Regions from separate parts of the Caldifermentibacillus hisashii genome, predicted to be linked through region 1. Evidence: a T-box and tRNA genes for the amino acid it is inferred to sense, from the RefSeq annotation. Region 1 holds a T-box; the other regions hold tRNA genes.
The links. A T-box is a leader RNA that pairs with one kind of tRNA and senses whether it is charged. The one in region 1 lies ahead of serS (serine--tRNA ligase), so its partner is inferred to be a tRNA-Ser.
Positions count from the first base shown of each region.

Region 2: it encodes a tRNA-Ser, which carries the amino acid that the T-box ahead of serS (serine--tRNA ligase) is inferred to sense. The anticodon was not compared.
Region 3: it encodes a tRNA-Ser, which carries the amino acid that the T-box ahead of serS (serine--tRNA ligase) is inferred to sense. The anticodon was not compared.

Region 1 is NZ_CP155467.1:3,527,319-3,532,289, reverse strand. It holds gene NSQ14_RS16985 (helix-turn-helix transcriptional regulator) at 441-1,109, shown strand; gene serS (serine--tRNA ligase) at 1,402-2,676, opposite strand; T-box leader at 2,733-2,958, opposite strand; partial or broken gene NSQ14_RS16975 (IS1182 family transposase) at 3,771-4,971, opposite strand, start outside.
Region 2 is NZ_CP155467.1:2,282,508-2,287,478, forward strand. It holds gene NSQ14_RS10865 (aldo/keto reductase) at 1-225, shown strand, start outside; gene NSQ14_RS10870 (YqkE family protein) at 253-480, opposite strand; gene NSQ14_RS10875 (hypothetical protein) at 633-764, shown strand; gene NSQ14_RS10880 (alpha/beta hydrolase) at 1,020-1,937, shown strand; gene NSQ14_RS10885 (CPCC family cysteine-rich protein) at 1,998-2,153, opposite strand; tRNA gene NSQ14_RS10890 (tRNA-Ser) at 2,251-2,339, opposite strand; gene NSQ14_RS10895 (hypothetical protein) at 2,524-2,676, shown strand; gene NSQ14_RS10900 (YolD-like family protein) at 2,761-3,102, opposite strand; gene NSQ14_RS10905 (DNA polymerase thumb domain-containing protein) at 3,196-4,455, opposite strand; gene NSQ14_RS10910 (tRNA dihydrouridine synthase) at 4,851-4,971, opposite strand, start outside.
Region 3 is NZ_CP155467.1:20,696-25,666, forward strand. It holds gene NSQ14_RS00085 (serine hydrolase) at 1-864, shown strand, start outside; T-box leader at 933-1,151, shown strand; gene serS (serine--tRNA ligase) at 1,223-2,497, shown strand; tRNA gene NSQ14_RS00095 (tRNA-Ser) at 2,764-2,856, shown strand; gene NSQ14_RS00100 (deoxynucleoside kinase) at 2,971-3,630, opposite strand; gene NSQ14_RS00105 (LysM peptidoglycan-binding domain-containing protein) at 3,734-4,971, opposite strand, start outside.

The DNA of each region.
Region 1 (4,971 bases):
TCAAAGAAAACTATATTATTTATCAATTCGTAATAAAAAATTATCAATGTAATAAATTTTTATTACGCGTTAATAATATCACACAAAAAATCTAGCGTCAATCATTTATAGTAAAAAATTATTCTAGTAAAAAATTTTTATTAAAATATATTGGATTGTCTGTAACATCTGTTATAATGAACTGTATAAAGAAGACTCGGGCGTCGGAGCATATAGGTCCGTAGTTCGTCAAAAAATCGTTCTGCTGCGATGCATTACTTGAGGCTTTCCTTGTATAAACGTAAAATTTCCCGTACATCTCGTACATTAAAAAAGGGACAGTCAACACTTTTTGAATCATTATTATTGCAAATCGTTGTAAGTAATATAATTAAAAACCATTTAAATAAAATTTTTCCCCCAACTATTTAAATAGAAGAGTATAAAGGAGGAACACTAAGTTGGATGATTATCTTTTTCGACACTATAAAAATTTAATGAATTATCTGGGAGAAGTCTTTGGCCCTCATTATGAATTTGTATTACATGTGTTAGATCCTGATGGAGGTTCACACATTGGTCACATCGTCCATGGAGAGTTGAGTGGAAGGTCATTAACCAGCCCTTTAACAGACTATGCAAAAAAGTTAATTGAGGAAAAAGTATATTTAACAAAAGATTTTGTTGTAAATTATGTTGGAGAAGGACCAAAGGGTAAAAAGTTTCGTTCATCAACCATGTTTATAAAAAATCGTGAAGGTCAGTTACAAGGTCTGTTATGTATTAACTTTGATGCGGATGTCTATCGAAAGGTCGCAAAGGATGTATTGAGGTTAGCTAATTTAAGCTGGGATATACAGTATTTGGACAAGAAAACTGAACAGGAACAACCGGTTGAAAACTTAACTGAAAACATTCAGAACATTATTTATACACAAATAGATAAAGATATTTTAGAATCAGGTGCTCAATTATCACCTGAACAAAAGAAACTTGCCATTTCCAAATTAAAAGAACACGGTGTATTTGATATTAAAGGTACAATAAGTGAAGTAGCTGAAATAATGGGAATGTCGGAATCAAGTGTTTATCGGTATCTTCATATGATATCTCGCAATGAAAAGAAATAATAAATAAATTTTCAAATAATTATAGTAAGGTTTTTACGAAAATTTTCACGCTAGTACAATAGAAACTCTTGTTATTTGTGTTAAGTTTCTCACAAAAAAAGTTTTTTGGGTGTGAATCAACACTAAACCAAAGCTAATTATAGGAATTTTCCTCCAATTCCCAACATATCTATTGTTTATCTACACTTAGAGAAAATGAAACCGGCCGAAAACATGATTAAATCAATGTTCTCGGCCTAATTTAATTGTCGGGATTTATCTTTTTAAGATAATAATTGTTTATGCATTGATATTACCCAATATATTCTTTACCACCCATATAAGGTCTTAAAGCTTCTGGTATACGTACTCTTCCATCCTTTTGTTGATAATTTTCTAAAATGGCGGCAACCGTACGCCCAATTGCCAATCCGGAACCATTTAACGTATGAACGAATTCAGGTTTCGCTTTTGGTTCTCTTCTAAACCGGATATTTGCCCTTCTTGCTTGGAAATCTTCAAAATTACTGCAAGAAGAAATTTCACGATACGTATTGTAGCTTGGTAGCCATACTTCTAAGTCATATTTTTTCGCAGCAGTAAATCCTAGATCGCCTGTACAAATAGCTACTACCCGATAAGGAAGTCCCAGTAATTGTAAAACCTTTTCGGCATCATTGGTTAGTTTTTCTAATTCATCATAAGAATCTTCCGGTTTAACGAATTTTACCAATTCAACTTTATTAAATTGGTGTTGTCGAATTAAACCACGTGTATCTCTTCCTGCCGATCCAGCTTCAGAACGAAAACAAGCACTGTACGCAGCAAACTTAGCAGGAAGGTCTTTTGCAGATAATATTTCATCACGATAGTAATTGGTAACAGGTACTTCTGCTGTCGGTATGAGGAAATAATCCTTCTTCTCAACTAAAAACACATCTTCTTCAAATTTTGGCAGCTGTCCGGTCCCGGTCAGGCTTGCCCGATTTACTAAATATGGCGGCAACATTTCTGTATAACCATGTTGTTCCGTATGAAGATCAAGCATAAAGGACATTAGTGCTCTTTCTAATTTTGCACCAAGGCCTTTATAAAAAACAAAGCGACTTCCTGTTACTTTTGCAGCACGTTCAAAATCAATAATTCCTAATTCAGTCGCAACATCCCAATGGGGTTTCGGTTCAAAATCAAATTGAGGAAGTTCTCCCCACTTACGAATTTCAACATTGTCATCCTCTGTATCACCGATGGGTACGGTTTCATGCGGCAAATTAGGGATGGATAAAAGTAATGCATTTAATTCTTCTTCAATCACACGTAATTCTTCATCAAGTTCCTTTATTTGATCACCAACTTCACGCATTTCAACAACTAAATCTTCAGCATCTTTATTCTCTTTTTTTAGAACGGCAATTTGAGCAGATACATCTTTTCTCTTTTTCTTTAATTGTTCGGTTTCAACGATTAATGTCCGGCGCTTTTGGTCCAGTTCACCAAACTTTTCCAAGTCACTTAAGTCTTCACCGCGATGTTGTAATTTTGCTTTTACCTCTTCAAAGTTCTCCCTAAGTAATTTAATATTAAACATTTTCCTACCTCCTCGTTTAAAATAGACTTACATAAATAAAAAAACTTCCATCCCAAAAGAGGGACGGAAGTTTGAATATCCGCGTTGCCACCCAAATTGCAAGTATTGTAAAAAATACTTACCTCTCGATCAAGATATCGGTTTTACCGGCAGTACCTACTCAAGTTCTTTTCAGTACCACTCTCAAGGATGGATTCACAGGTCTTTACTGCTGATTTTCACCAACCATCAGCTCTCTTAAAGTAAATTCACCCTGTTACTATTTCCTGTCATCGATTAAAAGTTATGTGATTGTTTTAACAAGATTATATCTAAATCAGTCGGGATAGTCAAGATACAAAAAATATATTGAAAAACTAAAGGGCTTTCAAGGGTGTGTAAAAAAATCATGAAGTTCAGATAAACACACATACAATTTTATAAAATTACATGAAGTTTCTCCACTAAAGCTTTTTGTTAAAAAATCAGGCAAGGATAGAAGGATCTTTGCATATTGTCTGTTTTTAACCAAAAAGCCTATTCAATGGAGAAATATTTTGTATCTTTTTAAGAGTTGTTGATAATGACTTATGGTTTTGTCTTTGAGAACCTGTTCTATTGGATAATTTTTGCTGGTTAACTCCCGATTTTGTCCACGAGAGCCGTTCTATTGGACAGTTTCATCTGGTTGGGCCACTATTTTGTCCACGGGAGTCGCTCTATTGGACAGTTTCACTTGATTGAGCCCCCATTTTGTCCGCGAGAGCCGTTCTATTGGACAGTTTCACCTGATTGAGCCACCATTTTGTCCACGAGAGTCGCTCTATTGGACAGTTTCACCTGGTTGAGGCTCCATTTTGTCCACGAGAGTCGTTCTATTGGACAGTTTCACCTGGTTGAGGCTCCATTTTGTCCACGAGAGCCGCTTTATTGGACAGTTTCACCTGATTGAGCCACCATTTTGTCCACGAGAGTCGTTCGTGACCACTGAAAAAAGCCATTTTTTTTATGTAAAATTTGCTGTGTAGTGTAAGAAATTTTCTGTAAATGGTATTTTTTACAATAGAATTTAGATGAATTTTCTGTAAATGGTACTCTTTACCATAGAAATTAGTAAAAATGACAAATGTTTGGATATAATTCGCCTTTTTAGAGGATAGTATGGCGGCTATCCTCTTTAAATTTACTGCCAAGGCTGTGAGCTTGGCTTGTAAGCCCATGCTTTTTAGACCGTACCATTTGGCACGATCTAACCCGTGGAAATTCTTCATTTCGCCATTTTTCCCTTCTTGGCATGCTCTTTTTTTATACTTCTCTTTAAATCCCTCCGATTTCTGTTGTTGACTATACTCATAAAATTCTGGGGTGTTGATTCCGATCCCTAATACTTTCCCGACTGTTTTTCCGGTTATGCAAACTTCTCGCATTGGGCAATTTCTACATTGTTCTCTGTCAAAATAGTAATTATACGTTTCTTTTCCACATTTTCTTATGTAGTGTTTCTTTTTGATTGTTTTGTTTCCTTGACTACAGAACCACTCGTCAGAATCTTTGTTATAACTGAATCTTTCTTCGTCTATGCGATATGCAGCTTCACTTACAGGGATGTATGCCTTTGCTTTAAGTTCAGAGATTTTGTCTAAGATTGGCTTTTTAAAATAGGCTTTATCACCGTACACTTCTGGTATTTTTATTCTCGTTTTCTTGGTTAACTCTAATAATTCATCAAACTTCGTGCCATCCACATAAGCTCCATTACCAGTATGTACAGCTGTAATTATTCGATCTTCTGTTGTCATCATAAATTCCGTTTTATAACCAAAGAAAGGATCATTTTTGCTTTTATACCCTATTCTCGCTTCTTGGTCGACAATCGATCGTACCCCTCTTTGCTCTATAAACTTCGGGTCTGCTAAAATTTCTTTCGCATTATTAACGAGTGCTTTTGTTTCAGGTGCTTTCTCTAGTTCAACTAGTTCTTCTACCTTTGATACCGTTTCTTCAAGATAGGACTTCATTGTTTTTCTAGCTTCATCATGGTTTTCTATTTCTTTATAATCAGGGATTTCTTGGTTGATTTCACTTGGTATTTCTCCGTTTTCTTCTTTAACCGTTTTAAAGATTTTTTTCGCTAATTGTTTCATGACTCGTTCCGGTCTATATTTTTTGGTGTTGGCTTCTGTATGAGTGGAATCAATCGTTATACCAGAAACCTTTTGTAAAATTCCTTTTTCAATGCATTGGTTTATGATTTCAATAATAATTTCATCTATGGTGAGATTGCCTTCTAATCTACTTTTACGAAATTTTGTCAAA
Region 2 (4,971 bases), 1.2 Mb from region 1:
AAATTGACGACTGGACGGGGAATGACTGCGGCAAGCTTACAATTCGTGTTAGCTCAACCGGTTGTTGCAGCCTGTGTCGTCGGGGCGAGCTCTGTCGGGCAATTGGTAGAAAACGTACGAGCTCTCGAACAACCGGCTTTGACCGAGGAAGAACTACACTTTATTAGAAAACTTACCAAATCGAACGGCTATGAACAGCATCGGTTAAGTGAGAAAACTCGGTGAGTGCCGAGTTTTCTTATTAGAAGTTCTTTATTTAAACTTCCGCCAGTCAAGATCACTTTCTTTTAGCAATTCCTCAAAGGATTTATTTTTCTCGCGTTTTTTTCTTTCTTCCCGTTTTTTCTGTTCTGCTTCTGCTTTTTGTTTTTGCTCTTGTTCCTCTAACTCTTTCTTTGTTTCTTTCAATTTTTTCAGCAAGTCTTCACCAAGCGCATCTTTTATGGTCAGTGCTTTATCTTCTTGTTGTTTCTTTTTCATCGTTTGGAACTCCCCCTGCAATTTATTTTCATTCGAAACTATTTTTTGCGTAAATTATTTACTTTGATTTTACCAAAAAATTGTCACGTTGAATAAATTTTTCGGTTTTTCCTTAAAATACGGATGAGTCTTTTTCGGAAAGGAGAATTTTGATGAGTAAGAAAAAGGATAAAGGATACAGCCAAAAAGGAAAGCCCAATGCAGATACCGTAAAACAGCAAATGGCAGCTGAAGATTTAGAAAACGCCATTCACCCGACAAAACGACAAAATACACCGCAATAATGTCTTTTACGGAGACCATCAAACAGATTCTTTTCCGGTCTCCGTTATTATTTTCGCAAAACCATCACCAAGTCCCCCCCATAATCGTCACTCATACATTCGCATAATTGAATTGAAAAATCACTTAATTTTCACTGAAAATTCCTTTTAAAATTAAAAAATGAGGCTTAAAATAGAGGGGATAATAATTTTGCCAATGAAATTGACATACGCAACTTTAAGGCGATGATGTTTACTTTCCATGGAGGGGTTAGTGTGAAAAAAAGACATATTTTAGGCCTTAGCGCCATACTAGGAACAACGGTTGCTTCTGTAGGGACCTACTTTTCGGAACGGGTACTACATATTAAGAAAAAAGACGAGCAAGCGATTATTGACCGAGATACGAAACTAAAACATATTGATCCGGACAAATTTTCATCTTTGCCGAAACAGGAAGTGAGCATTCCTTCCCCAAATGGTTATGAAATTAGTGCAATGGTGATTCGGCCGTATGATTCAAAGCGATTCGTCATTTTCAGCCACGGGGTTACGGAAAGCAAAATGAGTTCTCTCAAATATGTGAATCTTTTTCTGAACCGGGGATTTAATGCTGTGATTTATGATCAACGACGGCATGGAAAAACCGGTGGAGACACGACCAGTTACGGATACTATGAAAAATTCGATTTACAAGCAGTGGTCGATTGGCTTTTTATTGAGGAAGGGGAAGACCTTCTTTTAGGAATTCACGGAGAATCCATGGGTGCCGCAACTACTTTATTGTATGCCGGGGAACTGAACGGCCGGGCGCATTTTTATATTGTTGACTGTCCATTTTCTGACTTAGAGGAACTCCTTACCTATCAAACAAAATGTGAATTTAAGTACATGCCTTCAAAATTGATTCTTCCTATTGGAAATATGTTTGTCAAGGTTCGCGGTGGATTTTCACTGAATGATGTTTCACCGATTGCTGTCGTTAATCGTATTAAACAGCCGGTCCTTTTTATTCATAGTGAAAAAGATGACTATATTTTGCCGTATATGACGAAGGATTTATATGAGCAGAAAAAAGGAGAGAAAATGTTGTTTATGGCGAAAAACGGCGGTCATGCCCAGTCGCTCAATGAAAACCGGGAAGACTATGAAAAAGCAATCGACCAGTTTTTAGAGAAATATGTAAATTTGTAGTCTATAAAGAAAAGCACCTAACTTTTAAATAAGTTACGTGCTTTTACCAATTATTTTTTTTTATGCCTCTTTTGCCGCTTTTAATGTTATCTTATTCGGTCCTTGTGGATCAGATTCTTTCTCTCCAGGTCCACTATTTTGCCATCCGCAATGGTCACAGATATCGAAAATTTCAACCTTTTGACCACATACCGGGCAGTCAATTATCTTAATCATCCTATTTCACCTTATTTCTTAACATAGAACAAAAACGACCACAAAAGCAGTCGTATCAATTGTTTCTTTCATATTAAAAGATTTCAGGATACAAAAACGGAGAAGGTGGGATTCGAACCCACGCGACGGTCACCCGCCCTAACGCATTTCGAGTGCGTCCCCTTATAACCACTTGGGTACTTCTCCAAATAATTAACAACATATGATATTATATAGGAAAATCACTTGCTTGTCACTATTTTTCAAAAAAAAATTTTGCCAGCCGTTGTCAAAAAATAAAACAATTCATCGCAATAAAAGGGAAACAATGTTAAACTATAGTTAGATATGCTTCTTATCATATTTCTTTCTATTTACGGGAGGACTTTAGATGAAATTACTAAAATTAATACTTCTATTTTTCCTAGCCATTTTCCTTATTAAAATTATGTTTAAACTTGTTTTTGGCATGATTTCTTTTCTATTTACAGCAGTGATATTCATCGTTTTCTTATATATTGGCTGGCGGATTTTAAAAAGCTAAACGATATCTATTCAATGGTTGCCTAGCATTAAGGAGAATCGAGCACTTCCTTTGGCTCTTATCTCCTTTTTTTTGATTAACAAGTCATTCCATATATTCGATGGCAGTAATCGCCGCCAGTGGGATGGAATGGATATCTCCTTCTTCATTTACCACTTGTATATCGTTTTGGAGGGTGTCAAACGAGCGGATATTTCCGTTGATTGTCTTGTAATGATGTCCGACATAATATTGAATGGTCACCTTTCTATTCATTGCTTTGGCCACTTGTACCTTTTCATTAAATTCTTCCAATTGTTGTTCATCCAATTCCTTTGGTGATTCCCACAAATCCTCTTCTGCCCAATCACGCAACATTTTGACATGCTCCGGCAGCATCATTGCCGTCCATTTGATTCGTCCGCGATCGCGAATCATCTTCATCATCCCTTTCCCGCTTAATGATACAGTAAATACTATAAAGCAGGTCTATCCGATCTTTATAATCAGGTGTCTCGTCGGTACATTTTCCAAAAATGATTACGCTTTATGCCCGCCGACAAGTTTCGCCCTTCTCCGTGCTGTTCCCCCTTCCGTATAGGAAACTGCTCTAAGCAGGGAGGCAGAACCAAACCGTTGACGAATTCTGTCCACGGTATAACCTAATTTCTTTTTCTTCCATAAATTTGGATCAAATAAATCGAGCTGAATGCTTTCATCCGGGACAATATTGGACAAAGCAATGGAAATTTGCCGTACCGTTCGCCCGTCATAATGCTTGTTAAAAAGCTCCAAACAAACCCGGTACAGATCCATTGTAATATTCGTCGGTGTTTCAACCGTTTTCGACCGATAAAATCCGCCGCCTAATTCTTCATGACTGTAACCAATACCAAGGCTGATTGTCCGTCCCGCATATTTTCCTGTCCGCGCCCGCCTTGCTACTTCTTCGCACATTTCTAAGATGACATGCTTGATTTCGGTTATGTTTTTATAATCGCGCAACAAAATTTGACTTTTGCCGAAACTGACTTGACCGTCCATGATCGGCGCCCCGATTTCTGATAGATCGACTCCCCAGGCGTGGTAATAAAGCTGATTCCCCATAATGCCAAATTTCTTTTCTAATTTTTCCAAGTCATAATGAGCCAATTGCCCGACTGAAAAAATCCCCATATTATTTAATGTTTTTTCGAGACGGCTGCCAATTCCCCACATTTTTTTCAAGGGTGAGACAGGCCATAACTTTTTTGGTATATCTTCATATGTCCAGTGGGCAATCCCGGATGTTTTCGCATCCAAATCCAGGGCCAGTTTTGCCATGAGCATATTGGGGCCGATTCCAATCGCACAAGTCAGCTGGAATTCTCGCATCAAATCGTCTTTTATCTTTTCGGCAATCTGTCTGACTCCACCCCATAAATGTGCCGTTCCATCAACCTTAATAAAACTCTCATCGACACTGTAAACATGAATAGCTTCTTTTGGCACATAACGATTGAACAGTCGAGTGATTTCCGTTGATACCCGCAAATAAGTCGCCATTTGCGGCTCAACAATTTCTATCCGTGGATCATTTGGCACTTCAAACAAGCGGGATCCTGTTTGAATCCCAAACTCTTTTTTCATCTGCGGGGAGGCAGCCAACACAACACTTCCTTCCCGTTGTTTATCACCGACAACGACCAAATAGCATTCGAGCGGATCAAGCCCATACATCACTGCTGAACAACTGGCATAAAAACTCTTAATATCAACACACAAAATATGTTGATCCGGCAAACGGCTATAATCCACCATTTTACCATCTCCTTCAAAACCCGGGGCACAATTACAAACGTATGTTTGAAATAAGTATATGCATCATTTTATAAGAATATAAGTTCGTTTTCAATAACAATTTTTTCCAATATCCTCATTGGCAAACTAATATTAAGACAAGCGTTTGCAGGGTATTGTATGGACGAGCAGGTTCGTGAAAAGATAGAAAAAAGAGTGTACATAACAAGAGAAATCTACCCTGACTTTTGCCAAACAAATGGCCAAGAAAAGTAAAAAAAAGCCGGACCCATTCATGGACCCAGCCTTAGTTTGTACTTCTATTAAATTAGGGCGGATAGTAATCCGGATGCAGCATTTTTTTCCTGATCTGCCCCGGGCTACTGTCGGCTCGTCTTTGCCCCCCACGTCACGTTTTACTGAAACAATGGAACTCTTTCTTCCCAGGCATTAAGCAATGCGCGGACTTCCTCGGTAGATTTTGTGTTCATCAATTGATTTCTCAATTCACCGGCACCATTAAACCCTTTGACATAA
Region 3 (4,971 bases), 450 kb from region 1:
CTAATGAATGAGAAGGCAAAAAAACTTGGTTTAAAAGATTACTATTTTGTTAATTCATCTGGTTTAAATAATGCAGATATGTTGGGAAATCATCCTGAAGGTACGGATGCAAATGATGAAAATAAAATGTCAGCACGTGCAACTGCCAAATTAGCCTATCGATTAATCAATGATTTTCCGGAAGTGTTACAAATTGCCAGCAAACCGGTTTTGAATTTTCGTGGTGAAGAATTTAAAAATTTCAACTGGATGCTTCCTGGTTTGGTTTATGAATACGAAGGTGTGGATGGTTTAAAAACAGGATCCACCGCATATGCAGGTTATAATTTTACTGCAACTGCAGAAAGAAACGGCCAACGCTTAATTTCTGTCATCATGAAGACAGGTTCACAACAAGAACGGTTTGAAGAAACAAAAAAACTTCTTGATTACGGGTTTAATAATTTTTCAAAAGAACAATTGTTCCCTAAAAACCATGCTGTAAAGGGAAAAACTTCTTTACCGGTAGTAAAAGGGAAAGAAGACTCTGTTAAAATTGCTACGAAAGAACCGTTAAGTTTAGTTATAAAAAATGGAGAAAAGGAACAATATAAACCTAAACTGGTTCTTGATGAAAAGAAAATAAATAAAGAGGGTAAGTTGACAGCACCGGTCAAAAAAGGGGAAGTTGTCGGCTATGTTACTTATCAATACAGTGGAGATGATTCAGGATTTTTATATCCGGACCAAACAGTAAAGGTTGATGTGGTTGCCAAAGAAAAAGTTGAAAAAGCAAATTGGTTTGTCTTAATGTTCAGAGGCATGGGTGGCTTTTTCGGAAACCTTTGGGATGGCATTACATCGAAAGTTTCTTCTTGGTTTTAGTTAATCATTTATGTTTAGGTTATTTTGATTCTTTATTGATGTTCAGATAAAATAATGAATTTCATACAGTTAATTCGATGACAGGAAATAGTAACAAGTTCATTTGTTTTAAGAGAACTGATGGTTTGGTGCAAATCAGCGGCAAATGCTTGTGAATCCATCCTTGAGAGTGGTACTGAAAGGGACAAGTAAGTACTGCCGGCAAAAACCGTTATAATACCGAGAGGCAAGTATACGAATGCTTGCAATTAGGGTGGCAACGCGGATATGAAACTTCCGTCCCTTCATTGGGATGGGAGTTTTTTTCATTACGACACTTTCTTCCTATAAAAATTTTGAATGAATCGGGGGTATGAATATGTTTGATATTAAACTTCTTAGAAAGAATTTAGCAGAAGTAAAGGCAAAACTTGAACATCGCGGTGAGGATTTAACTGATTTGGATAAGTTCAGTACATTGGATCAAAAGCGGCGGCAATTAATTATTGAAAGTGAACAATTAAAGAAAAAGAGAAATGATGTATCAGAACAAATTGCTATTTTAAAGAAAGAGAAGAAAAATACCGACGCTCTTATTGGCGAAATGCGTGAAGTAGGTGAAAAAATTAAAAAACTGGATGATGAATTACGGGGAATTGAAGAAGAATTACAAACCCTTCTTTTATCCATTCCAAATTTGCCACATGAATCCGTCCCAATTGGTGATTCTGAGGACGATAATGTAGAAATCCGTAAGTGGGGAGTTCTTCCGCAATTTGATTTTAAACCAAAACCGCATTGGGATGTTGCAACTGAATTAGGGATCATTGATTTTGAACGTGCGGCAAAGGTGACGGGAAGTCGTTTTACTTTCTTAAAAGGTCAAGGGGCTAAATTGGAACGTGCATTGATTAGCTTTATGCTTGATCTTCACACGGAAGAGCACGGTTATACAGAAATGTTGCCACCGTATTTAGTTAATCGTGCAAGTTTAACAGGAACCGGTCAATTACCAAAATTTGAAGAAGATGCATTTCTTGTTGAAAAAGAAGATTATTTCCTGATTCCAACTGCAGAAGTACCTGTGACCAATTATCATCGAGATGAAATCTTATCAGGTGAAGAATTGCCTTTGAATTATGTTGCCTATAGTGCATGTTTTCGTTCAGAAGCGGGATCTGCCGGTCGTGATACGAGAGGATTGATCCGTCAACACCAATTTAATAAAGTTGAACTAGTAAAATTTGTAAAACCGGAAGATTCTTATGAGGAATTAGAAAAGTTAACCGGACATGCAGAAAAAGTATTACAACTGCTCAAGTTACCGTATCGGGTCATGAGTATGTGTACTGCGGATTTAGGATTTACAGCAGCAAAAAAATATGATTTAGAAGTATGGTTGCCAAGTTACAATACTTATCGGGAAATCTCTTCTTGCAGTAATTTTGAAGACTTCCAAGCAAGAAGGGCGAATATCCGTTTTAGAAGAGAACCAAAGGGAAAACCGGAATTTGTCCATACACTGAATGGTTCCGGATTAGCAATTGGACGTACGGCTGCTGCAATTTTGGAAAATTACCAACAAGCAGATGGAAGAGTGTTGATACCGGAAGTTTTACAACCTTATATGGGTGGAAAAGAATATATCGGATAAACGCTGGTTCATATAATAATGGAAATCAGCGAGGAGTTTACCTGTTGTGGGTATTAAATTTATTCAGGACTTTTGCAGTTAAATTGATGAAAAAACAGCCATGAACCCGCGTAATTACGAGGTTTTTGGCTGTTTTCATTTGTCAAAAAGTTGTAGTGTTAGTAATCTTTTTGTACACCGCCTTATGTTATAAATTTCTTGATCTTCATGATTGTGACTACATTGACTTTTTATTTTTGCCATGATAATATACTTTTGGTCGTGATGGAGGAGTACCCAAGTCTGGCTGAAGGGGTCGGTCTTGAAAACCGAGAGGCGGGTTAAACCGCGCGGGGGTTCGAATCCCTCCTCCTCCGCCATATTATTGATAACAACGCATAATAATTGGAGAATGAAAAAAACGGTCTTTAGGGAGAATCTCTAAAGGCCGTTTTTTCCATACGTGGCAGTGAAGGTATTCCGGAATACAAAGCTTAGGCTCCTTTACGATTAAGGATAAATGACATTTTACTAACAATTTCTTCAATTGATTGATTATTGTCAAACACATCATAATCATGAATATCTAACCGGAGAATCGGACATGCATGAAAGGTATTGATCCATTCTTCATAACGTTCATACATTTCCAGCCAATATTCAACCGGCGTGTTTTGCTCCATTGGCCTTCCCCTTTCTTTAATCCGGGCAAGAACGTCATCAATTGAACCTCTTAAATAAATTAAAAGAGTCGGATGCTGAAAAAAAGGAGTCATCACCATTGCATCAAATAAATTCTTATATGTCTTGTAATCGATTTCCGTCATATTTCCTTTTTCATAATGCATTTTTGCAAATATCCCGCTATCTTCATAAATAGACCGATCCTGTACAAATCCACCCCCATATTCGAACATCCGCTTTTGTTCTTTAAATCGTTCACCTAAAAAGTAAATTTGCAAAGGAAAACTCCATTTTTTAAAATCACGATAAAATTTCTCTAAGTATGGGTTATTATCCACCTTTTCAAGTGATGCTCGGAAATCAAGAGCTGAAGCCAGTGCCTTTGTAAGTGTAGATTTACCGACACCAACCGTCCCTGCAATTGTAATCACGGCTCGACTAGGTATATTGTATTTTTCCCGTAAATTCATTTCTCATATACTCCTTCAACTGTTATGGGCAAGTAGTATGATGCCTGTTCGATCATTACTTAATTAAGTATACTTGATTATGGGTCAATTACAATCGTTTAAACTATCGTTTTCTTACATCAAAATTTTCTGCAATTAACAACCAATTTTGCGGGAAAGAAAGACCAAGTTTCCAATAACTGATTCCTCGTAAATTTAATTCTTTAATAAGATCAAATTTTGCTTGTATACTTCGAGCATCCTCAAACCAAACTCGATGTTCTTGCCCATTTGCACCTCTATAGTTAAAAAATGGTGCTTGTGCTTGGGTATCATATTGGATGGGAACATTATTTTGAGCTGCTAACTGGATTGCCTGTTGCGGACTGACGGCACGAGCAACAGTGCCAGGTCGAAAGGGAAGTGTCCAGTCATATCCGTATAAGTTTTGCCCCATTAAGATTTTTTCTGAAGGCATTTCGGTAATTGCGTACTCTAAAACATCACGAACGGGCCCGATTGGTGAGACTGCCATTGGTGGACCGCCACTATAGCCCCATTCGTAGGTCATAATGACGACAAAATCAACAATTTCTCCATGAGCTCGATAATCATGTGCTTCATACCAACGTCCGGGTTGATCCGCTCTCGTTTTGGGTGCTAAAGCAGTGGACAAGAGCCATCCTTCCCTGCTAAATCGATCTTTCGCTCTTCGTAAAAAACGATTGTATGCCTCCCTGTCCTCTGGTCGTAAATACTCAAAATCAAAATGAATATCACGAAAACCGAGCCTTTGAGCAGTTGATACGATATTGTTCAAAAAGGTGGTTTGTACGTTTTGATCATTTAATAATATTCTCCCCAATTCATCACTAAATTGATCGTTTTCTTGATTCGTAATGACCATCATTAACACATTTTGATTTGCCCTTGCAATAGCCGGGAATTGATTTAAAGGGGGCTCCCGTAATGAGCCGTCACGTAAAGCCTGAAAACTAAAGGGGGCTAAATTTGTTAAGTATGGTGCCGCCTCTCTTGCACTGTTTTCTAAATTTGGAGTTACGGTCCCCCGGGGTTCAACATATGCATTAATTTCTTTTGTTACTTTTGGCAATGGGGGTATATATAGTCTTGTACCGATTGCGAGCGGACTGTTGATAGAGATTTGATTTATTGAGGCAAGCTGCTGGATAGTAATTCCAAATCTTTGTGCAATGGAAAATAAACTATCCCCCGGTTGAACCCAGTAAAAACGACCGATAATCGGAATGACGAGCGTCTGACCAACGACAAGGCGATTGGGGTTCGGTATTTCATTTGCTTCAATCAAATCATTAACTGTTGTATTATAGGCTTGTGCAA